Regions from separate parts of the Bacillus sp. NPDC077027 genome, predicted to be linked through region 2. Evidence: predicted binding sites of a transcription regulator. Region 2 holds the regulator's gene; each other region holds the start of a gene.
The links. Region 2 encodes LexA, which represses DNA repair genes until DNA is damaged. Its sites were predicted from a motif close to CGAACATATGTTCG; they were not measured.

Region 1: the regulator LexA is predicted to act here: its motif matches at 1,498-1,511, upstream of ACQKEZ_RS12025 (ImmA/IrrE family metallo-endopeptidase).
Region 3: the regulator LexA is predicted to act here: its motif matches at 5,179-5,192, upstream of ACQKEZ_RS06275 (WYL domain-containing protein).
Region 4: the regulator LexA is predicted to act here: its motif matches at 4,034-4,047, upstream of ruvA (Holliday junction branch migration protein RuvA).

What each region holds. Positions count from the first base shown of each region.
Region 1 covers NZ_JBNNIO010000003.1:303,399-311,395, reverse strand. The annotation lists gene ACQKEZ_RS12030 (N-acetylmuramoyl-L-alanine amidase) at 222-1,118, opposite strand; gene ACQKEZ_RS12025 (ImmA/IrrE family metallo-endopeptidase) at 1,527-2,123, shown strand; gene ACQKEZ_RS12020 (poly-gamma-glutamate hydrolase family protein) at 2,114-2,737, opposite strand; gene ACQKEZ_RS12015 (DUF5412 domain-containing protein) at 2,990-3,361, shown strand; gene ACQKEZ_RS12010 (FAD-dependent oxidoreductase) at 3,664-5,139, shown strand; gene hag (flagellin Hag) at 5,198-6,019, opposite strand; gene hag (flagellin Hag) at 6,424-7,305, opposite strand; gene ACQKEZ_RS11995 (TetR/AcrR family transcriptional regulator) at 7,644-7,997, opposite strand, start outside.
Region 2 covers NZ_JBNNIO010000007.1:32,229-40,225, forward strand. The annotation lists gene ACQKEZ_RS17995 (glycosyltransferase family 39 protein) at 1-875, shown strand, start outside; gene ACQKEZ_RS18000 (NucA/NucB deoxyribonuclease domain-containing protein) at 1,125-1,499, shown strand; gene ACQKEZ_RS18005 (STAS domain-containing protein) at 1,673-2,521, shown strand; gene ACQKEZ_RS18010 (IseA DL-endopeptidase inhibitor family protein) at 2,562-3,107, opposite strand; gene ACQKEZ_RS18015 (hypothetical protein) at 3,396-3,833, shown strand; gene ACQKEZ_RS18020 (STAS/SEC14 domain-containing protein) at 3,965-4,342, shown strand; gene lexA (transcriptional repressor LexA) at 4,652-5,272, opposite strand; gene yneA (cell division suppressor protein YneA) at 5,429-5,740, shown strand; gene ACQKEZ_RS18035 (YneB family resolvase-like protein) at 5,758-6,405, shown strand; gene ACQKEZ_RS18040 (DUF896 domain-containing protein) at 6,475-6,705, shown strand; gene tkt (transketolase) at 6,895-7,997, shown strand, end outside.
Region 3 covers NZ_JBNNIO010000002.1:128,934-136,930, forward strand. The annotation lists gene yumC (ferredoxin--NADP reductase 2) at 1-122, shown strand, start outside; gene ACQKEZ_RS06245 (hypothetical protein) at 168-374, opposite strand; gene ACQKEZ_RS06250 (YqiA/YcfP family alpha/beta fold hydrolase) at 520-1,494, opposite strand; gene ACQKEZ_RS06255 (HesB/IscA family protein) at 1,741-2,103, opposite strand; gene dapF (diaminopimelate epimerase) at 2,179-3,033, opposite strand; gene ACQKEZ_RS06265 (YuzB family protein) at 3,303-3,539, opposite strand; gene ACQKEZ_RS06270 (NAD(P)/FAD-dependent oxidoreductase) at 3,797-4,864, shown strand; gene ACQKEZ_RS06275 (WYL domain-containing protein) at 4,918-5,148, opposite strand; gene ACQKEZ_RS06280 (YuzD family protein) at 5,249-5,578, opposite strand; partial or broken gene ACQKEZ_RS06285 (NifU family protein) at 5,700-5,999, shown strand; gene ACQKEZ_RS06290 (prolyl oligopeptidase family serine peptidase) at 6,062-7,997, opposite strand, start outside.
Region 4 covers NZ_JBNNIO010000001.1:333,046-341,042, reverse strand. The annotation lists gene tgt (tRNA guanosine(34) transglycosylase Tgt) at 1-1,064, opposite strand, end outside; gene queA (tRNA preQ1(34) S-adenosylmethionine ribosyltransferase-isomerase QueA) at 1,092-2,120, opposite strand; gene ACQKEZ_RS01875 (DUF2905 domain-containing protein) at 2,155-2,355, opposite strand; gene ruvB (Holliday junction branch migration DNA helicase RuvB) at 2,348-3,352, opposite strand; gene ruvA (Holliday junction branch migration protein RuvA) at 3,364-3,969, opposite strand; gene ACQKEZ_RS01860 (BofC C-terminal domain-containing protein) at 4,119-4,634, opposite strand; gene ACQKEZ_RS01855 (protein kinase family protein) at 4,863-5,507, shown strand; gene ACQKEZ_RS01850 (hypothetical protein) at 5,576-5,758, opposite strand; gene thiC (phosphomethylpyrimidine synthase ThiC) at 6,062-7,810, opposite strand; TPP riboswitch at 7,944-7,997, opposite strand, start outside.

The DNA.
Region 1 (7,997 bases), on a different contig from region 2:
TCACACTAAAGGACGCGGAACGAATCCGCGTCCTTATTCCATTTTTTCATATGACTGCATATCATATCACAACATGTTGCAAAAAAAATTAGGGTGATGACGTGAAAAAGAAAATCAAAAAAATAAAATATGTGAACTTTGCTGCGTTTCAGTTTTCCCCCTATTTTCTTAAAATGAATGAAAAAAGCGAGCAAGTCATGAAACAATATAAACAAAAAAACTCACTTATTTAACTGTTCTAAAAGCTTTACCTTCGTTTGCGGACCATAAATACCATCACTGACAAGTCCATTCATTAGCTGAAAACGTGAGACAGCATTCGCCGTTTTTTCTCCGTAAACCCCGTCTACTCCAAAATTTTCAGCTGCTTTATCTGGATAGAAATAAACAGCAACGAGTGCTTTTTGTACCATACGTACATGGTCCCCTTTTGTCAAAGGGTTCGTTACCTTCAAGATGCCGTCTGGTAAAAGGATGGTTTCTTTTATATTTTGGTAAATTTTCAACACTTGTCCTACTTGAATGAAATCTTGATTGGTAATATTGTTCCATTTTTGCAAGTCGCTAACCGTCACGTTATAAGCTTTAGCTATACTTGTCAATGTATCGCCTTTTTTCACCACATAAGTCACTACTGTCCCTGGATTTTCATCAGATCCAATACCCGCTTTAAATTCAGCCCAGCTCGCTAGTAACTTACGAGGACAGTCTTTCCCAGACCAATGTTGATGTGTAACCACATTTGAAAGCGGAATATTATGCTCTATCATCAACTTTTGAATCAACCACTGTGCATTTTTCACCGCCTGTTTGAAGTCCCCATCCTCATTTTCGCAAATCTCTATTCCAATCGATTTACGGTTACCATCCCCATGACCATCTCCCGCATGCCAACCATTCTCATTTAAAGGCAAATGTTGAAAAATTTCATGGTCATCCACTGTAAAATGCCAGCTAACCGCTGTATTTGCGCGCTTAACATAAGCGGCATGATTCTTAGCATCAGCCCCCTTTGAGGTATTCGCCGTATTGTGAACGGTCAAGTAAATTGGTGTCATTCTATACCCCGGTCTATTTCCATTTCCGACAGGGATAAAATCTTGATAAATTTGGACCATGTCCTCCACTCCCCTATTTCCGATTTCCGATACATTTTGTATCTATCATTTTCACTTATAGGTGGCAAGTGTAAGACAAGGAATTTACTGAAACAAATTGTATCAATATTGCTTTTGTGATACAATTTGTTGCACTAGATCCAATCTGTTCCTTCAATAAAGAAGACATAGATTCAGATAACGGAGAGATTAAAGATGCTTGTTAACCGTCTTATCGTGTAAACGAGTTTTCTCAGAATAGACTAAAAAAAACAGGAACTAATTCCAAAATTACTCTGTTTTTATGTTAAAATTGTAAAAAATATACCGATATACATATTATGAGATTGATTTATTTAACCACGTAGTCCAGTTCGGACTTTTCTTTTAGAATAAAAATAGAACATACGTTTGCTTGGAGGTTTTAAAATGACTAGATTTTTAACCCATTTAGAAGAGGACATCAAGCGGCTTTACACACGACTTCAATTAGACGGCCCAGCATATATGAATATGCATAAGATCGCTACCGAATTAAACATTTGGATTCACTACGAGGAAACAGGGAGCATGATGATTAAACATCAAGGTGTGTATAGCATTGTCTTGAATAGATATGCTTCTTCAGAGGAACAATGGGAGGATTTTGCACATGAGCTTTGTCATGTACTAAAACATACAGGCAATCATTTTGAAATGAACAAGCAATTTCGAGATTTACAGGAATTTCAAGCGAAGCAGTTTATGTATCATTTTTGTGTACCTACGTATCAGTTACTTCAAATGAAACTCCCGTACCTTCGGCAACAAGCCGTCCAGAATATTGCTCAAAGATTTCATGTCACACTAGCATTTGCTGAAAAACGACTGACATTATTCGAACAACGAAAAATTGGCATTCAATTTCAACAAAAGCTTGCCTTATATTTTTCACGCAAGCAGTGTAAAACAGCTGATAAAGTAGCAGAAAAAGAAGCGGTCTATCAGACAATGAGAGAAGAACGAGAAGCTGATACTTATTCATAAAGTGTAAATATCTGCTTTAACACACCTGTATAACGATAGAATAAGTCATTTTGTGTGTTACGTCTGTAGCTTCGTCTAAAATCATCAAAAAATGCCCTTCTTTGTGCTTGGCTAATTTCTAATTGTACACTTAGACCGGTGAGACATTTGTTATTAATATTGTTTGGATGTGTGCCCGAATAACGATCAGACTCCAATAATAGCAGTGCTTGGAATCCATTCTCAGTAAGCAATCGCGCTGTCTCTGCTGCCTTTTGGCGGTCTGTTCCTCCAACTAGCGTTTGTCTAACACTTGTTTCTCCATAACCATGAAGAGCAAACGTATATTGGTGTGATTGCACCATACTTAAACAGGTCGGCTCATTAAAATTTGTGCTCGTAATATGTAGCACATGATTTCCCGTTACCTTTATTCCTTCAAACAAATACATAGAATGCAGCTCAGCTAATTCAATCACCAGCTCACTTACACCGGACTCAATACCTCCAGCATGAGGTGATAATATGAGCAACTGATTATTTTTGCATTCATGAAGAATTTGATAATCAATCCCTTCTACTTCATGAACGGAAAGCTCTTCAAAATTTCGATACGTATCAACCAATTGCTCCATTTCACCCGCTCCTTTTCTCATATGAGCATTAGTCTACTTGATATCAATTTGATTTGTAAAGATTTATTTAAAAACCATGTTTTTCTTCCATTTTTTGATTCATTTATATAAGAACATGTTAAAATATAATATGTATTTAATTCCTGAAAAAGTCATCCGACCCATCATATAATTGGAACTTTTTTACCATATGAATCTTTTTAATTGCACTTTCATATGATAAGAGAATGCAAGGTAGAATCGGAGGAATCCATGATTAAAAAGAAAACCATGATCACACTTTTCATTTTACTGATTAGCTTCACTGGCATTATTTATTGGAAATGCTTTTCCCTTCAAGGTGTTTCAAACGGCACATATATTCGCTCCGTTTCCTCGCCCGACGGAGCATACATTGTGAATACTTACAAACATAATGGAGGCAAATTAAAAGACAACGCAGTACGAGCAGAAATTGAAAACCAAAAAACCCACAAAAAGAAAACCATTTATTGGAATTATCCTGATTTAGATCCTCATATTAGATGGTCAAATGATGATACAGTACGGATTGGCAATCAGGCGCTTAATATTGAAAAAGGGGAAACTTATGATTATCGTTTCGATAAAAAGCGAAAGGACTAATCTTATGAAAAACGGATCATATAGTTGATTCGTTTTTTCTCTTTTCTCTCATAACATGTTTTTTTGTACAAAGTCTTTCGTTTCTTTGACTGACAAAGGTGTTCATTTCTCAATGACTTCACACGTTCCAGAAAGCTTTTAAGAATGAGTTGCTATAATATAGACCTTCTCCTTTACGGTATTTATTCAAAAAGCAAAAAATTTTTCATTTATTTGATTGATTTGATATAATAAGCGAATCAATACATGATGAAATGACCATATAAACATGTGAGTGATACTTATAAATGGAGGAACATGTCATGACAAACATGATGAAAAGACACAGAGCAATTGTCATCGGCGCTGGAATTGCAGGAATGTTTACTGCAAAAGTATTATCAAATTTTTATCAAGAAATTTACATCATTGAACGAGATGAACTACCTGCTCATCCAAGTAATCGAGCGGGGACACCTCAAGCCTTTCACCCTCATCGGGTTCTACCACTTGGGAAAAAAATAATAGAACAACTTTTCCCTGGTTATACTGAGGAACTTCTTAAGATGGGTGGATTTAACACGAAGCACCAAACATCTCGGTTCATTACAAAAGATGGCGAGCTTCATATGACCGACACTGAGGAAACAGCTGTAACAAGACGTGCATTACTGGAATGGGTCATCTCACAGCGACTTCTTGCACTACCTCATGTTCAATTTCTCACAAAACACGAGGCTGTATCACTTCTTTTTGGAGAAGATGACTTGAGAGTAAATGGACTGCTAGTCAAAGACCGTCACCATCAACCAGCAAAACTCAAAACATTAAAAGCCGATCTTGTCGTTGATACAAGTGGGCGTATGTCAAAATTACAAAAGTGGTTATTAGAAAGAGGGCTGGAGCTACCCAAACCTGAAATACTAAAGGTTTCTCTTGGCTATAGTACCCGCTACTATCAAATCCCACCTAATGCGCGAAAAACACAAGCAATGGTTGTATTGGGACAGCCTGATAAACAAATTCCAACTGGACTCTTTGAATTGATTGATCACAATATGGCAGTTGTTCTCCTCTCTGCTGCCGGCGGCACACACTATCCAACGACAGAGGATGACAAATTCGAACAAGAAATAGCAACACTTTCCCATCCAGCTATCGCAGAAGCTATTTCACACTTGATTCCTTGTACACCACCTAAAGGATTTCGAGTGCAGTTTTGCATGAGACAGCATTATGAGCAAATGCCAAAATGGCCGAGTGGACTGTTAGTCATGGGTGACGCCTTTTGTACGCTTGATCCGATTCATGGTCAGGGCATGACAAAAGCGGCACTCGAAGCCCATACACTTGAACAAATGTTAAAAAAATCACTAAAAGAACCAATTGAAAACTTTGAACCAACCGTCATGCGGCACATGCAAAAAGCCATTGAACCTGGCTGGTGGCTTTGTGCTATTGCAGACCTTCAATGGAATGGAGTTGAATTAACAGCCCATCACCCTATTCCACATATAGAGTTCGTACAAGAATATTTAAATCGGTATGTACAGCACGCCATTCTAACAAACCAACCGAAGCTGCTTGAAGCCTATCACAGTATGCACTCTTTCTTAAAAGAACCGAAGGAAATCATCAACCTTGAACATTTGCATGACATGATTAAAAGAGATGAGACTGGAGATACAAAGCAATGGTGGGAAGCGTGGAAACAAAAAAGCAAAAAAACAGAAGAAGAGCTCATAGACGAGGCTGTTCCTGACTTTCAACTTAAAAAAATCATCAAAACGTACACTTGATTTGTGTACGTTTTTTTTGTATGAACATAAAAAAGCCCCATAAAAGGGGCCTCCTGAATTAACGTAGCAATTGAAGTACGTTTTGTGGCTGTTGGTTCGCTTGAGCAAGCATCGCTTGAGAAGCTTGAGAAAGAATGTTGTTCTTCGTGAACTCACTCATTTCTTTCGCCATGTCAACATCACGGATACGAGATTCAGCAGCTGTCAAGTTCTCAGCAGAAGCGCCAAGGTTGTTGATTGTGTGCTCTAAACGGTTTTGGACCGCACCAAGTGCTGAACGTTGTGTAGATACTTCACCGATTGCTGCATCAATTTTTGCTACTTCAGTATCGAAGTTGAATGCATCATCATCTACTTTAATGTCTCTTACTGTTAAAGTTTCTGCATCCATTTTCCCAATTTTAACATTAATATTTTGATCAATGTTCGCACCAATTTGGAATTGGAAACCATCTTCAACACTTCCATCTAAAAGGTTCTTACCGTTAAATGCAGTACGATTAGAGATACCATCAATTTCATCTAGAAGTGCTGTAATTTCTTCTTGAATCGCTGACAAATCCTCTGTTTGCTGAGTTCCAACGTTACCAGCTTGAACAGTCAATTCACGCATACGTTGAAGAATTGCATGCGTTTCAGTTAATGCACCTTCTGCTGTTTGAATAAGAGAAATACCATCTTGTGCGTTTTTAGAAGCCATTTCTAATCCGCGGATTTGTCCTCTCATTTTTTCAGAGATCGCAAGTCCTGCTGCGTCATCTCCTGCACGGTTGATACGAAGACCAGAAGAAAGTTTCTCCATGTTCTTTTGACTTGCGCCGTTGTTTGCAGACAAACGGTTCAATGTGTTAAGTGCTGCGATATTGTGGTTAATTCTCATTTCCTATTACCTCCATGTGTTTGAACCTAATAGACATCCTTGTCCAAAAGTTCTAAATTAGAATTTTTTTGTAAGCCTTACAATCTATTTATCGAACCATCATGGAATTTGTTTAACAAAAAAGGAATAAATAAGGAAATATACTTATTTTATATGGTCGTTTCGCTAGAGTATGGAAAACTTAAGAGTCTTTATTCATCCATTAGAAAGAGTCTTTTAGAATCATAAAAATTGGAAATAGCATTTTATGAATGACATAGCATGTTGTGGAATATTGCGTTACATACGTGAATTTTTGTTTTAGTAGGAGCATGATTGATTAAATATGAGAGGAAGAACAATTTATTCAGTAGAAACACTATTTCATTGCATAAAAAAAAGCCCCATAAAAGGGGCCTCCTGAATTAACGTAGCAATTGAAGTACGTTTTGTGGCTGTTGGTTCGCTTGAGCAAGCATTGCTTGAGAAGCTTGAGAAAGAATGTTGTTCTTCGTGAACTCACTCATTTCTTTCGCCATGTCAACGTCACGGATACGAGACTCAGCAGCTGTTAAGTTTTCAGAAGAAGCACTTAAGTTGTTGATTGTGTGCTCTAGACGGTTTTGAACTGCACCAAGTTTAGCACGTTGAGAAGATACTTGATTGATTGCATCGTCAACAATTTTTAATTGAGCATCATAGCCAACAGCTGCGGTATCAGGTGCATTAGTAGCAAATTCAGTTACATCTAATGTTTTAACATTTAAAGCAGCGCTTGTTCCAAGTGCAGTAGATGACATTTCTTCGATGTTTACTTTAATTTGCTGCGTAGCATTTGCACCAATTTGGAATATTAGATCCGTTGCAGGAGTAGCACCAGCTTTAAAGTCACCAGTAAGTAATTTCTTACCATTAAACTCAGTACGGTTAGAGATACCATCGATCTCTTCGATTAACGCATCCATCTCATCTTTAATTGCTGTTAAATCTTCCGTTTGCTGTGTTCCAGTATTACCTGCTTGAACAGTTAGTTCACGCATACGTTGAAGGATTGAGTGAGTTTCAGTCAATGCGCCTTCAGCTGTTTGAATAAGAGAGATACCATCTTGTGAGTTTTTAGAAGCCATTTCTAAACCACGGATTTGTCCTCTCATTTTTTCAGAGATAGCAAGACCTGCTGCGTCATCCCCTGCACGGTTGATTCGTAGACCTGAAGAAAGTTTCTCCATGTTCTTTTGGCTTGCACCGTTGTTAGAAGAAAGACGGTTCAATGTGTTAAGTGCTGCGATATTGTGGTTAATTCTCATTTCCTATTACCTCCATGTGTTTGGGACCTAACAGACATCCTTGTCTGAAAATAGTCCTTCCTTCTAGGGCTTATCAACCCTGACAATTATATTATCGGAGGCATTTATCGAAAGTTTAGCACTTAAATGCAAAATTATGATTTTTTTCACATACTTTTTTAAGGTAATTTAAGGGGAATCATTCTTATTCACAACTAAAAGATCAAATAACTCAACAACTTAAGTCTCTGATTAAATAATCTAAATGAGCTCTACTATCAATTGCATGACTTTCAAACATCTTATAAAAATTTTCATCACGTTTTACAGATGTCTGTTTGCAATCTATGAAATAAGGATTAGGTTTTCATGATGGTTCTCTCGTCTTTTAACTGAATCATGAGTGAGGATTGAATATATAATAAATTAATAATGCGACGTGCCATTTCAGAAGGTGAAGCATTGTACTCATTTCTGATCCATTCAAGAATCAATCCAAAGATGCCATATGAACGATATTGAATAAAATAACTGTCGTTGATTTCTTCATATTGATCACTGACAAACGACATTCTATTCTGGAAAATGTATTGCAACTTCTCCAGTAAAATTTCTTGAATTTGAGGTACACGGTCTTTCATCACTAATAAATCATAATAGTCACGATTTCCGACGATATATTGAAATACATTAGTGCCTTCTGGTTTCATTCT
Region 2 (7,997 bases):
ACGAAATGAAAGAAACCCTTTTATGGACAGCGTGGCTTGTACCAGTTGCAGGATTCTTTAGCATTGCAGGATTTTTCCATCATTATTATCTCATTATGCTTGCTCCGCCGATAGCAGCTCTGTGTGGAATTGGCTGGTATAAAATGAATGAACTATTCAAACAGAATATAACTTCGACGGCTTATCTGTTGCCAAGTGCAATCACTGTGACAGCCCTTTTCCAAGCATATATCTTAAGTGGTTATACTTCTCAAATCGGTAGCCTTTGGATGTATGTTATCGCAATTGTTGGTATTGGGCTTGCCGTCGCACTGATTGTCATGAGAGGGAAGAACGCCATCCAGAAACGCCTACCAGCCATTGCTTTTACTGTCTTACTTTTAACACCAGGCTTTTGGTCGGCAACTCCGATGATTTATGGGGGGAACAGTGTACTTCCAGAGGCAGGAGCTCAACTAGCATCCTCGCAAGGAGGAAACATGTTTACTTCTTCCACAGATGAAGGACTTCTCTCTTATTTAAGAAAGAACAATACAGGTGAAGAATACTTATTTGCAACCTTAACAACAGTTACAGCGGCACCATATATCATTGATGCTGATGAAAATGTCATGGCACTTGGAGGATTTAATGGAACGGACCCCATTTTGACAGTTAGTGAACTTAAGGAACTGATAAAAGAAGGAAAAGTGAAATACTTTCTTCTATCTGGTCACAATTCAGGAAACACTGAACTAGTTGAGTGGATTCAAAAGAACGGAACAGAAATTTCATCTGAACAATACAGCACTACTTCATCTAACAACACTAGCACACAAATGCCTAATATGGGCTCACAAAGTGGGACGTTATATGAAGTGAGCTTAAATGATTAAGCTACCCGAGAAAAGCTAGGGTAGCTTTTCTTTTGGATTGATCAATATAAAGTGCCCTTTGTTTACGGCTATTTTTCACGTTCAATAGCATCTTGCAAAAAACAGGTACATACATTGAAGAGACTGGATCTGGTCTTTTAAACAGACTGCTTCGGTTCATTGAAATGAGCGAAGGAGGTTCAAGTACCTGTGAATGTGATGAAAAGTCGGTTGGTCACAGTTGTACTTTGTTGTGTGGTCTTATTTGGTATGTTCGTTTTGGGATGGGGGCCTATTCATCAGGTCAAAGGAGCTGATCGATTTGATGATGTCGTTTATTTTCCGAAGCAACGCTATCCTGAAACTGGTGCTCACATTCAAGATGCGATCAGTCAAGGTCACTCTGATGTGTGTACAATTGATCGAGATGGGGCAGATGCCCGAAGAAAGGAATCATTAAAGGGGATTCCTACAAAACCTGGGTATGATCGAGATGAGTGGCCGATGGCTGTTTGCTTGGAAGGTGGAAAAGGAGCAAGTGTCAGGTATGTGACACCATCTGATAATAGGGGAGCAGGCTCATGGGTTTCCCATCAGATAAGCGGCTACCCTGATGGAAAGCGAGTATTGTTTATTGTGAGATAACGAGAATTCAAAGAAGGGTTAGTGAGAGTCTTTTTTATGTCTTGTTTAAGCCTATTTGATATAGCATGCGAAAAAGATTCAGTGGTACAATCAAAGAACGAGTAAAATAGACTTATCAGATATTGATCAATAGAAAAAAGTGAAGACAATTGAAATTGAAGGGGAAAGAGCCTATGGATAAGAATCGTGAATTATATCAATTTTTAATTGATCATGCTACGGAGCTAACGGAGAAATGGTATGAATCAATTGAGGATGATGATCCTGAATCAGTTTATCGATCGACAGACCCGACCGTAGTGTCTGAATTAAAACACCAAAATCAAGATTTTTATCAGCATTTTATCCGTGCGCTAATTGAAGATAAAACCTATTTGCACAGTGAATTTAAACAATGGTCAGAAAATTTAGCGAATGATCCAAAACATTTAAATACTCCGCTTGACTATGTGATTCGAGAATATATGTCAAATCAAAGAGTGGTACTTAGTTACCTAAAAAAATTCATCACACAACGACAAGGTGATATTGACATTGACCGAATTTTTTATTGGTACGACTTAATTGCTGAAGCTTATAATATCTCTATCCATGTCTTTATACAGCAATATGTCAAAAACACGACAGAAAAACTGATGGCCCAGCGGGATTTGATCTACGAACTTAGCTCTCCAGTCATTGTGTTAAAAAGTAATATTGCTTTATTGCCATTAGTTGGTGACATTGACACAGCAAGAGCAATAACCATTTTAGAAAATACATTAAAGCAATGCTCTCAAAAGGGTGTTCAACATTTATGTATTGATTTATCTGGTGTCGTCATTATTGATACGATGGTAGCCCATCAGATATTTGATCTTGTGACATCACTTCGTTTAATTGGGGTAGATACAACGATTTCAGGGATTAGACCAGAAATTGCGCAGACGGCTGTACAGTTAGGTCTCCCATTTAATGAATTTAATACCGCTTCATCTTTAGCGCAGGCAATAGAGCGTATGATCGAGTTTTCAGCAAAATAAAAACAGGTCTCTTTTTAATAGGAACCTGTTTTTTTGCGTGTTAGATGACAGCGTCAATTTTTGTGATTTTCCACTTGTTTTGGACTTTTTCATAAGTAACAGTTCGTTTGACTTTTCGTCCATCGAGTGTTGGCACTGTAAATTCGTATGTGCGAATGCTGGCTTTTTTAGAAACAATCTTAGGTGTAGCTTTATCCCAATTTAACATGTTGTCACCGTCGCCAACTGGAACAGCCATTTGTCCTTTATGAACAATAAAGTTATATTCTGTTAATCCATTGTTAATTGCTTTTTTTGTGAAAACTTCAGCTAAGTAGCTGTTCAATTTTTTCTTCGTGTTAAACGTTTTTGATAAGTAGTTATACTGCATGTTTTTATAATTGAACGTTTTTAATGTGTATTCTGGATGTTTGTCATTGATTTTATAACCAGACATTGCACTCCAAAAGTGTTCTCTTGCATTAAGTGCGATATGTAACGCTTCTTTATTTGTTAAGGTTACTGGTTTCTTGGAAGCGGCTAATGTAGTTGTTTGTAAAGAAATCATCAGAATAACTGCTGTTAAAAGAACAAATATTTTTTTCAAGGCGATTGCCTCCTTTTTTAATGAAAACTTCTTATGTTACAAATGTTACAATAATTACAGTTAGATTACAAGTGTTAAATATAAATGTTTTTTATTTCTTGTCATCTACTTATATAACGTTTGAGGAAGGATAAAAGTTTTCATTTTTTATTTTATTTTCTAGTTATCTTTAACCTTTCTAAAGAAGAACTAAACGTCTTTCAGAACGATTTCTTTATTTTGTTCAGAACTTTTTTGCTTTCGGTTCATATAATGTCGTGATGAATGTATCAGAAAGTGGTGCTAAATATGTATTATCCGTATGAAATGTCGTGGGATGGATACCAATATAGTAGACAGTTTCCAGGATGGCAGTCACTGCCAACTCCACAGGGAGGAGGACTTCCTACTTTTCCAATCGGTGGAGGAGGCACAACTCCAGGTGCAGGAGGGCAATCGCTGCCGCCAGCACCTGGCCAACAGATTATTTCACAGTATCAGCAGGCATTGACACAGCCACAAGGAGCGCAACAATTTGCAGCTCATCAGGGCGGAGGCCAACAAACAGTTCAATTCGCAGCTGGATGTAATAGACGCTGGACAATCGTTTTTCTGAGGAATGGTCAAGTATTTTTAATGTATGTGTTGTCATCACAGCCTTTTGGGCGGACAACTGGTTTTATTTGGCCTAACTTCACATTTGGTTCCTTCCCAAGTTCTAGTATTCTTGCATATTCTTGTTCTTAGAACGAAATAAAAGCCGGCTTTCATCAGATATGATGAAATACCGGCTTTTATCTATATTGCGTAAAAATGTATCCATATTGATTTTAAGGATTTTTTTGCGCATAATTGTCACTTAGGGAGATGATTCTAAGTTGAGGAAACAGAATATCAGCACAACAGTTTCAGAGGATTTAATTGTAACCCATCTAATAGGAAAGATTAAAACAGATGATGTGATTGAATGGTTTAATCACTTCGAGCGGGTTTGTCAGCAATTCATTGCTGAGGGCAGGAAATACAAGTTGTTGGTTGATAGAAAAGGATACGAACCAGATCATTTTTCAGTCCAAAAAACATGGAAAGATAAATTCTTTAATGAAACTATTTTGAATCACAGTAAGGCAATAGCGTTTCTTCTTGAAAAAGGAGAGATAATGGATTATTTACAACAATCTAACACAAAAGAATCTGTACAATTTTTTGATAATTATGAACAAGCCATCATTTGGTTGAACGAATATCCAAGATAAAACACTTATAGAACCAGTTGATCGAGATCAACTGGTTTTTGGTTAGAATATTGTTGTGACACAGTTCACTTTTATACAAGCTTAAAGCGCCATTTTATTCGAAGTTTTGTGTGCAAATGCGGGTGACAATATTAGTTCTCATAATGATTTCACCATTATATAAAACAAGAATACGAGATAGATAGGGTTTGTTTCTATTATGAAATTTGTTGGTATTTAAAGTAATTTTAGACACAAAAAAACCGCACTGCCAATTGTTCGATCGTGCCTAACAATTGGGATGCAGTTCATATCGCGTGTAGTCATTTATTAATGAATATTTCTAAATACACCAATCACTTTTCCTAGTATACTGACATTCTGTAAAATAATTGGTTCCATAGATGGGTTCTCTGGTTGAAGTCTAAAATGTGTTTCTTCTTTATAGAAACGTTTAACAGTTGCTTCATCTTCCTCTGTCATTGCCACCACAATATCCCCGTTGTTTGCAGTGCTTTGCTGACGCACGATGACATAGTCCTTGTCCAAAATGCCTGCGTCAATCATACTTTCACCCATAATTTCTAGCATAAATACTTGTTCATCAGGTGCTGCAAACGTTTCAGGCAATGGGAAGTATTCCTCTACATTTTCAATAGCAGTAATCGGCAGTCCAGCCGTTACTTTTCCAATGATAGGAACATTCATCACAGTGCTTTTAGGTATATTCATATTTTCATCATCAAGTATTTCAATTGCTCTTGGCTTCGTTGGGTCTCTTCTAATCAAACCTTTCGTCTCTAGTCTTGCTAAATGTCCATGGACAGTAGAGCTGGATGCAAGACCGACAGCTTCACCAATTTCACGAACAGAAGGTGGATAGCCCTTACTTCTTACTTCTTCCTTGATGAAACTAAGAATATCGAGTTGTCTTTTTGATAGCTTCGTCATCTTTTGCACCTCAAAACGTCAATTTTAAAGAAATTATAGCATGTTTTTCCTTGTAGTACAAACATAGGTTCGAAAAAAGCTGTTGACAGAAACATTTGTTCGTATTTATAATAAAATTAATATTACGAACAGACATTCTGTTAGGAGAGATTTAGTATGAGTATAAAAGAATCTTTTATTTTCGTTGGGTTGTTTTCGTTAATCGTCGGTGTACTTATCTCGCTTATTGCTTTAACAGGTCAAAATGATATGAATCAATATGTTAAAATAGAGGTGCAAAATGGTGATACTCTTTGGGGAATTGCCGATCAAGTGAATGATGGAAAATCAATTGACAAAAATGCATTTATTGATTGGGTAACAGAGAATAATGATCTAGCTTCTACAGATATTCAGCCAGGAGATGTACTTGTGATTCCTGTCAAGAAGGAGCACCCAGCTTTATATGAACTCGCGACAGTCCAATAGAAAGGTCGATTGATTGAATGAATGCAATAATTTATGCGAGAGTTAGTACAGTGAAAGAAGTACAAGAAACTTCGCTCAATAGACAGGAAGATGAGCTACTAAATTTAGCTGTTGCTCATCAGATGAATGTCATAAAAGTGATTAAAGAAAGAGCAAGTGGATATGATCTTGACCGTGACGGTGTTTTTGAAATGCTCACAACAATAAAAGAAGAAGAGATTGATGCTGTGTTAATTCAAGATGAAACACGTCTAGGAAGAGGTAAGGCGAAAATCGCGTTGCTCCACTGCCTGTTTAAAGAAAATGTGAAAGTATACAGTGTTTTTCATAGAGGAGAGCTTGAACTGTCTGAAGCTGATGAAATGGTGATAGAGATCGTAGGAGTGGTCGAAGAGTATCAGCGTAAAATTCATAATCTGAAAATTAAACGTGGTATGAAAAAAGCAGTTGAACGAGGGTATCGGCCAGAGCTTAATTTAAAACATCACCACCATGCACAAGGACGGGATCGTATTGAAGTGCCTATTTCAGAAATTGTACGTCTTCGAAAAAATAAAATGACATTTGCTGAAATTGCAGCTACCCTTCAAGGGCTTGGTTTTGATATCTCAAGAGCAACCGTTCACAGGCGCTATCAAGAATATGAAAGTGGACTCCTTCCTTAAAGCCTGATTTGTTGTAAAAAACAAAGATATTTAGTAGTATGAAGAGAAAAAATTTAAAAGGAGTTTGTCATGATTTCTAAAGAACAGCTTGCAAGGATTAATGAACTTTCAAAAAAATCCAAAGAGACTGGTTTAACAGATGAGGAAAAAGTAGAACAGAAGCATTTACGAGATGAATATTTAAAAGCCTTCCGTTCGTCCATGAAAAATACATTAAAAACGGTGAAAATCATTGATCCAGAAGGAAATGATGTCACACCAGAAAAATTAAAAAATGAAAGAAATCAACATCTCCATTAATATACATTTGATTTCTTATTTTTTGAAAAGATGAGAGGATATGTCTCATCTTTTCGTGTTTGCATAAGTTTTAAAACGATCGATAAACTAAATGAGACAAAATACTGCATTTTTCGGCGTGAAATAGTTGTGAAAAAAGGCCAGTAGATTTATGATAATGGTGTACACAAGTTACGGAAGGGGATTTATATGGAAACGATTGAATTGAAATCTATTGCAACAATACGTACGCTCTCCATAGACGCAATTGAAAAAGCTAATTCCGGTCACCCTGGAATGCCAATGGGTGCTGCTCCTATGGCATATGCTTTATGGACAAAGCATTTAAACGTTAGTCCAGAAAATCCAAGCTGGTTTAATAGAGACCGTTTTGTTTTATCTGCTGGTCATGGATCAATGCTTCTATACAGCATGCTGCATTTAAGCGGATACAATTTGAGCATTGATGATTTAAAACAATTCCGTCAATGGGGAAGCAAAACTCCAGGTCACCCTGAATTTGGTCATACTGAGGGTGTTGATGCAACAACTGGCCCACTAGGACAAGGAATTGCCATGGCTGTTGGAATGGCACTAGCCGAAAGACATCTTGCTGCCACTTATAATAAAGACAATTTTAATGTCGTTGATCACTATACATACAGTATTTGTGGAGACGGTGATTTAATGGAGGGCATATCCTCTGAAGCCTCTTCTTTAGCTGGTCATTTAGGGCTCGGCCGCTTAATCGTTCTTTATGATTCTAACGACATTTCTTTAGATGGTGACTTAGATCGTTCATTCTCTGAAAATGTGAAGAATCGCTTTGAAGCAATGAATTGGGAAGTGCTGTACGTAGAAGACGGCAATAATATTGAAGAAATTACTGCCGCTGTTGAAAAGGCGAAGCAAAGTGTAGACAAGCCTACATTGATCGAAGTGAAAACAACAATCGGTTTTGGATCTCCTAACCGTGCTGGTACTTCAGGTGTTCATGGAGCACCACTTGGTAGCGATGAAGCAAAACTGACGAAAGAAGCGTATTCTTGGACATTTGAAGAAGATTTCCATGTACCTTCTGAAGTGTACGATCATTTCCAAGCTGCTGTTAAGGACGCTGGAAAGAAAAAAGAAGCAGACTGGAATGAACTTTTCGCTTCTTATCAAAAAGAATACCCAGAGCTAGCAAAACAACTTGAGCTTGCAATCGAAGGGAAACTACCAGAGAACTGGGATCAAGAGATTCCTGTATACGAAGCAGGATCAAGCCTTGCCTCTCGTGCTTCATCTGGAGAAGTATTAAATGGCATTGC
Region 3 (7,997 bases), on a different contig from region 2:
TGAAACTGATTGCAAGCGGCTTCGGTGAAGCACCAACCGCTGTGAACAATGCAAAAGCATACATGGACCCGAAAGCCCGTGTACAACCACTTCACTCTACAAGCTTATTTGAAAATAAATAAGCTAGATCAAAAAAGGAGTTCCTCTTATGGAACTCCTTTTTTCGTTTATTTAAAAATACCCATATACGCATTTGCCATTCCGAGTACCATTGCAGCAAGTAGCACCACAACAATTCCTGCCACAATCAAAATAACCCGATCCTTCACACTTTCCTTTTTCGGAAGCGGCTTGTCTATCCCGCAAGATGGACAAGTTTTTGAACGATATGGAATCAGTTCATGACAGTTCCTGCAATTGATTTGTTCACTCAATCCTCAGCAACCTCTTTTCTGACTACAGTTTATGTTTGATTTCATGATACTCTTTTCATTTTAAAATAGCTAGCTGTCCGAACAAGCTGTAACAAAATTGATTCATTTAAAGAAGACATACGTCGCTTAAGAATGTCTTTTTAAATCATACTTTAATTACAGGAGATTCAATTGAAACCTTTAATTTTTTTTCATTTATAACAAACGCTTTAATCTTATAAGTGCCTGGCTCATTTAGTGATAACTTTAAATATTGATTATATCCATAGTTGATCGTGTCAACTTTCTTGTTGTCTTTATAAACATACCATGCTACTTTATTAGTTGGAGAATTTGATAAAACCTTATATTCACATTCTAAAATTGTATCATCTTTATTAATGATTTGCTGTAATTTAACTTTTGGATAATCTAAGATTGTTCTAATTTTATTTTTAAGAATATTGGGATAAAATTTTATAACATCACTATGTTTATCGTAATCTCCAAGGTCTAATTCACATGTGATCCCCTTCTCCTCTAAATCCTTAATCAGTGGGATGACATGATCGGTATAATGATACTCTCCCTCGCCTAAATGAATAAAAATATGTGGATTTCTTTCAGTATTATGTATCATTTTCTTCATAATTTTATTAAGAAATTGATAATCCTCTTCAGTGTTTGCTCCTGCCATAAACGATATTACCTCTTCAGTACGAGTCCTCGTCAGATAATCTCCAAGCAAATATTGAGGAGATGCTGCAATGACATGGTCAAAACCATACTTTATACCATAATACAAAGCTGCATATCCACCTTTACTAGAGCCACAAGTAATAACTAATTCAACGCCATTTTCTTCGATAATTTTATTAATCAATTGAATGACACTTCTTTCAATTGAAAAATCTCTATTTTCACATAAGTAATATGAAGCGCGACATCCAAAATCATCTAAGATAAATAACTTATTACAATCAAATTCAGCCAAGGTGCGTACATAATTGTAACGCGGCTCTTTTCCGATTGGATGAAAAGCTGAAAAAACAATGACTAATCCCTTAGTTTTTTGATAGGACTTTTGAAATAGATAACGTATTGATTTTTCTGATTCAAACACCTTCTCATTTTTATACATTTATACATCCCCTCAACATGTAATATGTATCAATTTTAACAAGAATTTCATTTAATACAAGTTCTTTATTTTTTTATCTTTTACAAAAATAACTTCCCAAAAAAATATTTATAGATAATAAATACTAATATAAAGACCCAAAAAAACGCCTTTTCATGATGGTTTTATACATCAAAAAGACGTTTCGTTTCTTCATAATAGAGCTTAAGAAAGTTTTTCATGTTTATCCAACAATCTAGTGATACCCTAACACTCTTCCGGTTTACCGGTATTCGTGGCTGTTCTAAAAGAAGAACCACACCCGCATGATGCGATGGCGTTTGGGTTGTCGATGGTGAAGCCGCCGCCCATTAATGATTGTTTAAAATCAATGATTGTACCATTCATGATATCTAGGCTTTCAGAATCGACGAGAACTTGAATACCGTGTTGTTCAAACTGCGTGTCTTTATCAGATGGTTCATGGTCAAATCCCATTCCATATGAAAGACCACTGCACCCACCGCCTTTTACGCCAACTCTTAAAAAGGCTTGTTCCTCTTCATGTTCTTTCATCATATCTTTAATCTGCAAAGCAGCCGCTTCTGTGATTTTGACTGGTGTACCCATGATCATCCCTCCTTTTTCGACTGGATGTTTCTCATAAATTATAAACCTGATGAGTCGTTTTCTCAAACAAATGGTTTACAGATAAAATTGACCGTCGCAAATGGTTTCTGCTGGACCTGTCATCAGTACATGCTCGTTCTCTTGCCAGCGAATCATTAAATCTCCGCCTGCCAAGTGTACTGTCACGTCTGTTTCTTTTTCAGCGTGGCCGTTTACAATGGCTGATACAGCTGCGGCACAGGCTCCTGTCCCGCAGGCTTGAGTGATGCCAGATCCTCTTTCCCATACGCGGAAATGCAGTTCAGTTTGACTGACAAGCTCAACAAATTCAACGTTGACGCCTTCTGGGAACATCTCGTGTTTTTCTATGACTGGACCTAGAGTTGTTAGTGGAGCGTCTTGAATGTTCTCAATATAAAAGACAATATGAGGATTCCCCATAGATACAGCCGTACCGCGCAAAGTCGCCTTGCCAAAATCAAGCACTTCATTGATTGTCGTTGCGTCTGCCTCACCAAGCATCGGCATGGCTTTTTTCTCAAAACGAGGCTTGCCCATATCAACTGTCACAGAAAAAACCGTACCGTTGTCTACATGAACAGTAGCTTCCACTAGCCCTGACAATGTTTCGATGTGAAATGTCGTGTTAGTGACCATTTGATGCTCATACACATATTTCGCTACACAGCGCAGTCCATTCCCACAGTTTTTACCTTCAGATCCATCATTGTTAAAAATGCGCATTTTCACAGGTGCAATGTCTGATGGACAAATTAAGATCATTCCATCTGAACCAATTCCTGTATAGACGGACGACACACGAATGGCGATATCCGATAGTTGATGTTCTGGAAGCTGTTCTTTAAATTGATTCACATAGATATAGTTATTACCTAGTCCATGCATTTTCGTAAATTGAAATGATGTCATGAAAGTCCTCCAAAAATGTTGTTTCTTTATAGTATAAAAGGAGTCGAATCAGGAGACAATCTTATCATCCCCCGTTTTTCATACATAGAAGCTCTTTGCTGTCATGGCAAAGGGCTTTTATTATGTATACGCCTCTCTCTTTGACCTTGTGATCATTCATTTTGATGATATTTAATTAGCATAACATATTGAATGCGTTTTCTTATATTTCTCCTTAAAAATGGAAATCAACTTATTGAAAAAATGCACCTCATGAATCATGCGGTGCATTAAAACATCTCATTTTCCTCTATAAAAGCATATATACGTTCCACTAGCTGTTCGGCATCCTCACCTGAAACAAATTCGCCATTTACAAGCGCGAATGGAGAATCCATACATTTGCCACAGTAACTTAGACAACCGTACTCCATTACATCTAAGTTTGGGTCTTTCTCAAGCTTTTCTTTTGCTGCCTGAGACCCTTGTGCAAGATTACTTACACAAAATTCGATCAGTGGAAACACTGTGCTTCACCTCACATTGCCTTTACATCCTACCGAATTTATGTCCATTAGTCAAAAAAATAACCTTCATATGAAACGTTACACATATTTCAGTTAAAATGTTTTACTATTTAGGACTAACTAATGAATATGTAGGTTATTTTGAAACAATTATTGTAGTTTCAGGGTAAGTTCGATATAATTTTATTTGGTATTTTAACTTAAAGTTTTTTAGTATAAGTGTTTTTTCAATGTCTATGGGGAAAAGGAGAATCGTCATGAAAAATTTAGTCTTGATCGGCGGAGGTTATGGGAATATGCGGGTGCTCCACCGCTTATTGCCAAATCAATTACCAGATGATGTTTCTATTACGTTAATTGATCGAAATCCTTACCACTGTTTAAAAACAGAATATTATGCACTTGCTGCTGGTACGATTTCCGATCACCATATTCGAGTATCCTTTCCAGAGCATCCAAAGCTCGATATTCAATATGGGGAAGTAGAAAAAATTGATATTGAAAACAAACAAATCGTGTTCAGTGATCGTGAACCGATTCCTTATGACGATACTGTCATTGGACTAGGATGTGAAGACAAATACCATAATGTTCCTGGTGCAGAAGAGCATACATACAGTATTCAAACCATTGATCAGTCAAGGCTTGCTTACAAAAACTTAAACAACTTAAGTGTAGGTGCAACGGTTGCGATTGTTGGTGCTGGGTTAAGCGGGGTAGAGCTTGCCAGTGAACTGCGTGAAAGCCGAGCTGACTTAGACATTATTCTATTCGATCGTGGAGAGCTGATTTTATCTAGTTTCCCGCAAAGATTAGGTCAATATGTGCAGAAATGGTTTGAAGAACATGGGGTTAAGATCATTAACTGTGCCAATATTACAAAGGTTGAAGAAGGAATCCTCTATAACCATGATGAGCCGACTGAAGCAGAGGTCATCGTCTGGACAGCTGGCATTCAGCCAAGTAAAGTTGTACGAGACATGGAGGTTGAAAAAGACGCACAAGGACGTGTCGTGTTAACACCTCACCACAATATTCCTGGGGATGAGCATGTCTATGTTGTTGGTGATTGTGCAAGCCTTCCACATGCACCAAGTGCCCAGCTTGCTGAAGCGCAAGCAGAACAAATTGTTCAATCTCTTCAAAAACGATGGAAATATGAACCTCTTCCTGAAACATACCCACAATTTAAACTCAAAGGGGTACTTGGTTCGTTAGGTAAAAAAGCTGGCTTCGGTTTAGTGGCAGATCGTCCTCTTGTTGGACGTGTACCGAGATTATTAAAATCAGGACTCCTTTGGATGTACAAGCATCATAATGGATAATTCTTTGTGAATTTTTTCTTCAAAGCTCCTTGTCTTGCTCAAGGGGCTTTTTCCTATGAGACGGCATTTGTCCTTTGATTCATGATACGGATTGGAGAAAGGGCTAGGATACGATCTTTACGAAACGTTCTTATTTTCTTTTTTAACAAACAATAGGCCTGAATATAGTCTTCTTGATGTTTATGCACAATTACCTTTCGTTTTGAACAATCTCCATTCGTCTTCATATAAATCATTTCGGTTGGCATATGTTGATGGAGCGATTTTTCTAATAGTTGATTCACACCAATGCCCTCCTTTAAAAAGATTATATACGAACGAACGTTCTTTATCAATCAAAAATCAAGAACTTATGTTCTCTTTTTGACTATAAAAAAGAACAGCTTATTCACTGCTCTCTTTGTAGCCGTATTTCTCCATTTCTTGATAAATATCTTTGAGCTTCGGATTTCCTTCCCCTACTATTTTATCCTCCACTAGCACAAGCGGATAGAAAAATTCGTCCTCTAAAATACGGTGAGACAAATCCTTTAATTTCTCATCTTCTGGCGGATGTTCGATATCAATGTATGTAATATGGAAAGGCTGATTTGGATATTTCCGCTTTAATGCCGCATCTAGCCACTCATACGTATCTTTCGCAGAAGGAAGGTTTACACAGCTAGCGCAAATTACTTCTGCTCCGTAGACGTACAGCTCAACTGGTTTATTCATTCCACACGCCCCCTGTTCTTTCTTTATTTTAGCCGAAATATCTATTTGAAAAAAGCCAATTTGACTTTTTGTTTCAATATGAGATTGTGCTATAATGAGTAGGGAACTTTGAAACCAATCAATAGATTTTTATCGTCCAGATGAATATAATGGTGATATGTTGTGAAAGGAGCGATTTTGTACGATGACTGAAGTCGAAATGAAAGACCAAGTACAGGAAGTGCTGGACAAACTTCGTCCATTTTTATTACGTGACGGTGGAGACTGTGAGCTTGTAGATATTGAAGATGGTATTGTAAAATTACGTCTTCTCGGTGCATGCGGCAGTTGCCCAAGTTCAACAATTACATTAAAAGCCGGAATTGAGCGCGCTCTTCTAGAAGAAGTGCCAGGTGTGGTTGAAGTTGAACAGGTCTTCTAATAAATAAATTCAAATCAAAACGCCCCACAGTGAATTACAGTTCACGTGGGGCGTTTTTTTTGTTACAGTCTTTCTTCAAACCACTCACTAATAAATGTGAGTCTTTGTATTCTTTGCCTTGGATGACCGCTTCTTGAAAGGTCGTGTGAAGCTTTCGGGAATTTAATCAAACGTGTCTCTTTACCGAGTTCTTTTAACACAACAAACAGTTGTTCTGCCTGATCGACAGGGCAACGATAATCTTCGTCACTATGCAATATTAAAAGAGGTGTTGTTATCTTTTGCGAATATTTTAAAGGCGAACGATCCCATAGCTTTTCTGGCGATGCAAAAAGGTCCGCATCAAGTTGCCATTTTGTAAAAAAGTAGCCTATATCGCTCATGCCGTAAAAACTGAGCCAATTAGAGATTGATCTTTGGGTAACAGCCGCTTTAAAACGATCCGTTTGACCAATGATCCAATTGGTCATAAACCCGCCATAACTTCCGCCAGTGACACCAAGTCTGGTTTCATCTAGAAAATCATGTAAAGCAAGTACATGATCAATCGCGCCCATGACATCTTGATAATCAATTTCTCCATAGCTTCCTCTCACGCGATCTGTAAATGGCTGTCCATATCCATGACTCCCATGCGGATTGATGTATACAATCGCATACCCTTTAGAAGCAAGCACTTGGAATTCATGAAAATACGTATGAGCATACATCGCATGTGGACCACCATGAATCTCTAAAATGAGTGGATATTTTTTCCCCTTTTCAAAGTGAGCAGGCTTCATCAGCCAGCCATGCACGTCATCACCGTCCTGTGACTGAAAGGAAAAAGATTCAGGCTCTGACAGCGCATGTTTTTTTATATATTCTTCATTGTCAAAGGTAAGCTGCTTTAGCTCTTCCTGACCGAGCTCGACAAGATATAGCTCACTCGGAGAAACAGGTGATAGGCGGCTGATAAGCATATGCGTTTCGTTCGGATGAAGTGTAAAGTTTGTGATTTGCTCACATTCTAACCGAATGGGATAGGCAAGCCCTTCTGTAGAAAAATAATAAATCCCTGTGTTCCCTTGATCAGAAACAAGCGCATAGAACCCTTCACTATTTTTGGTCCATTGCGGCTTTTGGCTTGCGCCTCCTATAAAGCTATCACCAGCAACACAATCTCCAATATACAAATCAAGCATTTCTGACAAACAGATGGTCTTTTTCTCTTTTATATCATAAACCCACAACTGCGGGTATGTGGCATTTTTAAACTCGCGTTCATGACCGATAAATGCAAATTTTTGACCATCTGGTGAAAAAGAAACCTCTGAAAATACTCCTTTTGATTGTGTCACCTGCTGTTTTGTCCCATCTTCTAATGAATAGAGAAACACATCACTTATGTAAGCTTCATTTTTTGCTAGTTGTGTGTATGCAAGCCATTTACCGCATGATGAAAAACTATAATTTCCATGCTGTGCCGGCTCATCTGTGATTTGTTTTGCTTTTCCTGTTTTCACATCTATTTTCACAATCTGAGTATACCGCTCATTTAAAAAACCTTTGCCATCCGCTTTGTATGGCAATTCATTATAAATAGCAGGAGCAAATTCATCTTGCTCTTCTTTTTTCTCATCATGAATTGATTCCGTTATCTTCAATGACACAGAAACGAAAATGGATGCTCCATCTGGTGAAAAAACTGGGTTTGATACACCATAAGGGATGTTGGTAAGTGTTTTTACACCGCCTCCCTCTCTATGAAAAACAGCTAACTGCGACGTGCTTTTTGGCTTCTGCACAATGAATGCAAGCTGTTTGCTGTCCTTTGACCAAGCAGGCTGATGATGCTTTCCTTTTTCAAATGTCCATTGACTTATCTGTTTACTCACTTCATCAAGCATCCACAAATGCATATCATAATCATCCTGCTCCTCATTTACCGTAACTTTTGTAAAAACGGCTTTTTGACCATCAGGTGAATAAATTGGATTTGCAACAGATACAAGTTTC
Region 4 (7,997 bases), on a different contig from region 2:
ATAGCTTCTCTCACTTGCTCCATTAATTTTAACAGAAAATGCAGGTTATGATAAGTTGTTAATCGAATTCCGAACGTTTCATTTGTACGAATTAAATGTCTAATGTAAGCACGTGTGTAATTTTTACACGTATAGCAGTCACAATTTTCATCAATCGGTCTAAAATCACGCTCGTATTTCGCATTTTTCACAACAAGGCGTCCTTCACTTGTCATCAGCGTTCCATTTCTAGCAATTCTCGTTGGCAGAACACAGTCAAACATATCCACTCCTCGAATCGCACCATCAATGAGAGAATCTGGGGAGCCAACGCCCATTAAATATCTTGGTTTGTCCGTTGGCAGTAGTGGTGTTGTAAATTCAAGAACACGGTTCATGACATCTTTCGGTTCACCAACAGACAGCCCACCAATCGCATATCCTGGGAAATCAAGTGATACTAGGTCTTTTGCACTTTGTTTACGCAGTTCTTCGTATTCTCCCCCTTGGACAATTCCAAAGAGTCCTTGATCATTTGGACGTTGATGTGCACTTAAGCAGCGCTCTGCCCAGCGACTAGTGCGTTCAACAGATAGCTTCATGTAATCATACTCTGCTGGATATGGCGGACATTCATCAAATGCCATCATAATGTCCGATCCAAGTGCATTTTGGATATCCATTGCTTTTTCTGGCGAGAGGAAGAGTTTATCTCCGTTCAAATGGTTGCGAAAATGAACGCCCTCTTCTTCAATTTTTCTAAACTCACTTAATGAAAATACTTGGAATCCGCCCGAATCGGTTAAAATTGCTCGATCCCAATTCATAAACTTGTGAAGTCCGCCTGCCTCTTTGACAATGTCATGCCCAGGACGTAACCATAAGTGATACGTGTTGCTTAATATAATCCCTGCTTCCATTGCTTTCAGCTCTTCTGGTGCCATTGTTTTAACGGTAGCAAGTGTGCCTACTGGCATAAAAACGGGCGTTTCAAAGGAGCCGTGTGGTGTATGCACACGGCCAAGACGTGCTCCTGTTTGTTTGCATGTTTTAATGAACTCATAACGTATCGGTAGTTGCGACAATGAATGAGCCCTCCTATCTCTGATGTTTTATTGGATGAGCATCGCATCGCCGAAGCTAAAAAATCGATACTCTTTTTCAACAGCTTCTTCATAAGCATGAAGGACATGATCACGTCCAGCTAAAGCACTAACGAGCATGATTAACGATGATTTCGGCAAATGGAAATTGGTTATCATTCCATCAATTGCTCGAAACGTATAGCCTGGATAAATAAAGATGGATGTCCAGCCGCTTGATTCTTTAAATACACCCTGATTTGCAGTGGCAATGGTTTCAAGTGTCCTTGTAGAGGTCGTTCCAACTGAGATGATGTTCCCACCGTCCTGTTTCACTCGGTTAAGCAGTTCAGCCGTTTCTGCACTCATTTCATAAAACTCAGCATGCATTTCATGCTCTTCCACACTTTCTGCACTGACTGGTCTAAACGTCCCTAGTCCAACATGGAGTGTAATAAAGGCAATATGCACCCCTTTTGCTTTCAGCGCACCTAGCAATTCAGTCGTAAAGTGTAAACCGGCTGTCGGTGCTGCGGCAGATCCAACTTCTTTTGAATAGACCGTTTGATAACGCTCTCTATCATCTAGTTGTTCCTTAATATACGGAGGCAATGGCATTTCGCCAAGTGATTCTAGCACTTCATAAAAGATGCCCGTATATTGAAATTCAACCTTTCGACCACCATGCCCTAATTCCTCCGTACACACAGCGCGAAGTCTACCATCTCCAAATGTAATGATCGTTCCTTCTTTCACACGTTTCGCAGGTTTGACAAGTGTTTCCCACTTGTCACCTTCTTCTTGTTTAAGAAGAAGTAGTTCAACCTTCGCTCCCGTGTCTTCCTTCATGCCAAAAAGCCGAGCAGGCAGAACGCGTGTGTTATTCAGGACAAGGCAATCCCCTTTTTGAAAATAGTCCACAATGTGAGAAAACGTAGAGTGCGTTAACTCACCTGTTTCCTTATGAAGCACCATTAACCTCGATGCATCTCTTTTCTCTAACGGGACTTGGGCAATGAGTTTCTCCGGTAAATCAAAATCAAATAGTTCTACTTTCATATTCTTCACCTATTCTGTAGTTAACTAGTTAACGTTATTTCATCCGTCCAAACACATTCAAAAGAATGGTCAAAATAAGACTAATAACGATACATGTAATAACCGGAAAGAAGAAGGTGACATTCCCTTTTTTCACAAAAATATCACCAGGAAGCTTTCCGACAAAATGAAATATAAGACCAGAAACAAAGAGCAGGCCACCTAAAATCATCAATATTTTAGGAAATTCAGTCACGAATCGGTACCTCCAATTGAAAATGTTCATACGCTTCTCGTGTCACGACCCTACCACGTGGCGTCCTTTGCAAGAAACCAATTTGCAGCAAATACGGCTCATATACATCCTCGATCGTATGTGATTCTTCCCCAATTGTTGCTGATATTGTATCAAGACCAACAGGACCACCTTTAAATTTTTCAATCATACTTAAAAGTAGTTTATGATCAATATGATCTAAACCAAGACGATCAACCTGTAATCTTTCCAATGCGTTCTGGGCAATTTCTTTTGTAATGGTTTGATTTCCAAGCACTTGTGCAAAGTCTCTCACCCTCCGAAGCAAGCGGTTTGCCACCCTTGGGGTACCGCGAGAACGTCTGGCAATCTCTTCTGCTGAGCGAATATCAATCCCAATTTCAAACAGCTCAGCCGTTCTTGCTACGATATGAGCTAAGTCCCTTTGTTCATAGTATTCCAATCTTGCATGCACACCAAACCTATCACGGAGTGGTGCCGTTAAAAGACCAACACGCGTGGTTGCTCCCACAAGTGTAAATGGGGGCAAATCAAGACGAACAGAACGAGCTGTATCACCTTTACCAATGACTATGTCAAGACAAAAGTCCTCCATTGCCGGATAAAGCACCTCTTCTATAGAACGTTGCAAGCGATGAATCTCATCAATAAATAGGACATCTCCTGGTTCAAGTGACGTCAGGATGGCTGCCAAATCTCCCGGACGTTCAATTGCAGGTCCAGACGTTGTACGGAGCTGTACATTCATTTCATTGGCAATAATAGAAGCAAGTGTCGTTTTACCAAGTCCAGGTGGACCATATAATAGCACATGATCCAATGTTTCCTGTCTCATACGAGCGGCTTCTATGAATACACTAAGATTATCTTTTACTTTTTGCTGACCAATATACTGGCTTAGCGTCTGTGGACGCAGACTTTGCTCAATGGCTGATTCATGGTTGTCTGCTTCAGTTGATACGAGCCGTTCATCCATGAGACATCACCCTATTTCAACATTTTTTGTAATGCTTTTTTCACATATTGATCGGTTGTGAGACCTTTCTCTTCTTTTAAAAAAGGAAGAACCTTTTTAATTTCACGGTCACCATAACCAAGCACACCTAATGCTTCAAGTGCTTCATCAAGTGCCGTTTGTTCAACTTGTTTTTGTATGCTCTCCTCGTGATTAAACAGGTTGCCAATCATCTCTGGTACAACATCTCCAAGCTTGCCTTTCAAATCAAGGATGATTTGACGCGCTGTTTTTTTGCCGACACCAGGGAATTTCACAAGAAATGCTTCATCCTCTTGTTCAATCGCCTCGATCACCGCACCTGGGTCACCTGAGGCTAAAATGGCTAAGGCTCCTTTTGGACCAATGCCTGTTACATTTAACAATTTTGTGAACAGCGCTTTTTCCTCTCTCGTTGAAAAACCGTAAAGAGAAAATGTATCTTCCTTTATGTAATGGTATGTGTAAATAGTTTCTTGTTTATTAACCTTATAAACAAATGGATTTGGGCTAAATACTTGATAACCGATTCCACCATTTTCAATGACAATATATTGTGGACACACATAATCAATGGTCCCTTTCACAAATTCTATCACCGTTTTTCACCTCTTTGACTGTTCTTCATTGTAACATAAAACAAGATGAAAACCGCAAAAAAAGTTAACGTATGTTCGCTAAAGTCAAATTCAGTCTCTTCCTATATAAAAAGCCTGCAGCACATATGCTAGCAAGCTTGTGTTTCCCATTAGAACGAGAATTCGTTTCGATAAGGCTTCATGACTTCAAGAACGTGCTCAAATTCAGCCTTTGTGCGAAAAGGAATGCCGTTTTGTAATTGTTCTTCGACATGGCTCTCTAAGCGGGACGTATCAATTTGAAAAAATAAATGAATCGGCTCGGACCAGCCGTCAGGTCTTCCGTGAAAAGTTGAAATAACACCTCCATCTGATAAGCCAATATAACCATTTGCTTTGCTCAGAGGGGAAATATCATCTATTTGTTTTCTAAAAAGGGCAAACCCTTCTCTTTGCTCCACAAGTGTCCATCCCTTGTAGGTCTCCCAAAATGCTTCCTTTGATGCTAATGTTGCTTGCTGCCTCTCAATGCTAACGTCACCATCTAAATATACTTTTTCAAGCTGTACAGTGATGATATCTGGATGCTTTTGAATATGTTCTTTTCCTTCGACATCATTTGCCAAGATGAACACACCTAACAGCAGTAAAAGCCCAGTGACTAAACATTTTATATTCGGTTTCACTATTTACACCTCTTTAGAAACATGAGATCGATTAATTGTACGTTTAGTTTGACCAATTACACCGTTCATTAACCAAAACCATATCATATATCGAGAGAACTGCCTTGGTGAAGTGTAAATCGTTGTGCACTTTTGGCGTTAATGTTATGTTTTATACAACCATTTTGTTTTTTCATGATTCGTTTTTCAGCCGCATAAACTGATACCAAAGAAGGTGGAGTACAAACGATGACATACGTAAAAAGCTTGGCTGAATCTATCATATATAACGAACAAAAACGTTGGAATAAACTTGTCAAAAAACCAAAAGAGCTTGAACTTGCTGGTAAAGGTAGAAGTGCCTATGTCTTTACTTACAAAAAAGACGGCAAAAAAATGGCCCTCAAGGTATTTTTCCCCTCTTTTCAAGCACTTGCCAAAAAAGAAGCCGCTATTTATGAAATATTATCTGGATCTAAATACTATCCTGCCATTTATGAATCTGGCGACAACTATATATTGATGGAATTTATTAAAGGAAACACATTCTACGAATGTTTAACAAAAGGAATTACCATTAAAAAGAACATGCTTGATCAAGTGGATGTTGCACTCGATGAAGCGAGAAAAAAAGGGCTCAATCCCTCTGATATTCATCTAAGAAACTTAATTTTAACAGCCGAAGGACGCATTAGGGTGATTGATGTTGCACGTTTTACACAAATAAAAACGTGTCATCAGTGGGAAGATTTAAAGGCAGCTTATGCCTATTACAAGAAACCATTTTTTCCAAAGAAAGCTCCTCGCCTGTGGCTTGAGGTCATTGCCTACTTGTATAAAAAGAACTGGCTTTCAAAAGGTCAACTAACGAATCGAAATGATTTTCTATCATAAATAAGCCACTTCTACTTAGAAGCGGCTTATTTTTTATCATGAGAAACGAAAATGACCGTTTCGTCTATTTATTCTGATTCAACATGGATACTATTGACATTTAATAGGTTAATGATATCGTTGTTCAGCTTAAACCAATTGTTCGATTCCTCAATTTTTTTATAAAAGTCATAGGTAGCGGGCCGTTTTAACTCGAATTTAAGCACTTCTCCATTATTCAAATGAAATGTTACATTAAATATTTTCATCATTCAAACTCCTTCCAATCTCTTTCTTTATCGCTAAGTTTTAACAAACCTGCTCTCCTTTCCCATTCTATACTGAACCCGTTTCCCCTGCTATTATCTTTTCAAACCTTGATAAATTTTTGATTAAATTTTTACAGATATTCAATATTCCTGGCTAATGCGTTAGATGAATTCAATTGTGGAGCACACATTTCCATCTCGTTGATTCCTTCATATGTTGTTTGCTAGGAAAGTTTCTTTGTAAAGCAATCTCAAGTGTTGTATAAAGACCCCGCACTGCCTATTGGCAAATGCGGGGTCTTTGTTTTATTGATAGATGTTGCTTCCTGCTTCAACGAATTCTTTTGCCTTTTTCTCCATTTCTTTCTTTACATCGTTCTCTTCATTAGCTTGATGCCTGATATCATGTGAGATTTTCATGCTACAAAATTTCGGACCGCACATCGAACAAAAATGAGCGGTTTTGGCACCTTCAGCCGGCAATGTTTCATCATGGTAGGCTAGTGCTCTCTCAGGATCAAGAGAAAGATGAAATTGATCACGCCATCTGAATTCAAACCTCGCTTTAGACAAGGCATCATCACGTTTTCGTGCACCTGGGTGACCTTTTGCTAAATCGGCGGCATGGGCTGCGATTTTATAAGCAATCACACCCTCTCTTACATCCTCTTTATTAGGAAGGCCTAGGTGTTCTTTCGGCGTTACATAACACAGCATTGCAGTCCCATACCATCCAATCATGGCTGCACCAATCGCAGATGTAATATGATCATATCCAGGAGCGATATCGGTTGTCAGCGGTCCAAGCGTATAAAAAGGTGCTTCTTTACAAATGTCCATTTGTATGTCTACATTTTCTTTTATTTTATGCATCGGGACATGTCCAGGTCCTTCAATCATCACTTGAATATCATGCTTCCACGCAATTTCTGTCAATTCACCGAGTGTATGTAACTCAGCGAATTGCGCTTCATCGTTTGCATCAGCGATTGAACCTGGTCTTAAACCATCACCTAAAGAAAAAGCAATGTCATAAGCTTTCATGATTTCACAGATTTCTTCAAAATGGGTATAGAGAAAATTCTCTTGGTGGTGTGCTAAACACCACTGTGCCATTATGGCACCGCCTCTTGATACAATACCTGTCACACGATCCACAGTCATTGGAATGTATCTCAGGAGAACACCTGCATGAATCGTAAAGTAATCTACCCCTTGCTCAGCCTGTTCAATTAACGTATCCCGATAAACCTCCCATGTTAAATCCTCAGCAATGCCGTTCACTTTTTCCAATGCTTGATAAATCGGCACTGTTCCAACAGGGACGGGGCAATTACGAATAATCCTCTCTCTTGTCGTATGAATATCTTTCCCTGTTGATAAATCCATCATTGTATCTGCTCCCCACCGAATCGCCCATGTCATTTTTTCAACCTCTTCTTCGATGGAGGATGTAACCGCAGAATTCCCTATATTGGCATTGATTTTCACGTGAAAATTCTTTCCGATAATCATTGGTTCGCTTTCAGGGTGATTGATATTAGATGGGATAACAGCTCTTCCTCTCGCGACTTCATCTCTTACAAATTCAGCGCTGACCTGTTCCCTAATGGCGATAAACTCCATTTCTGGTGTCACAATTCCTTGCTTAGCATAGTGCATTTGTGTCACACATGTCCCCTTTTTTGCACGAAGTGGCTGACGGGAAAGCTTAGGGTAATCGACACGTGCTCGCTTCGCTGATTGATAGCCGTTATCCTCTGGCTTCAAACGTCTACCCCCATAGGTCTCGACGTCATCACGCTCTTTGACCCAAGGAAGCCGAAGTGGCTTTAATCCCTTTGTTATATCAATATCAACCTCTTGATCTGTATAAGGGCCACTCGTATCGTATACTCGAAGCGGTTCGTTTACTTCGTCCCCAGTTGGAGTGAGGGTAATTTCTCTTTTCGGAACTAAAATGTCAGGTCTTGATCCTTGTTCATACACTTTCTTACTTCCGCTAAAGCTTGACATAATCGACATGTTTGACTGTAAAACCGTTTCATTTTTCATTTGCTGTTCTCCTTTTCTCTTTTCATATAAAAGGACAGGATTGAATCAGCACCAGCAAAAAAAAACCAGGCTCTATTTCAGAACCTGGATAGTCGTCAGAAAAAACATGATTGCCCGTCATCATGACAATCATATGTTATCTTCCATACTTCCCCACGCTGGTACGAGCCAGATCAGGTCCAAAGGG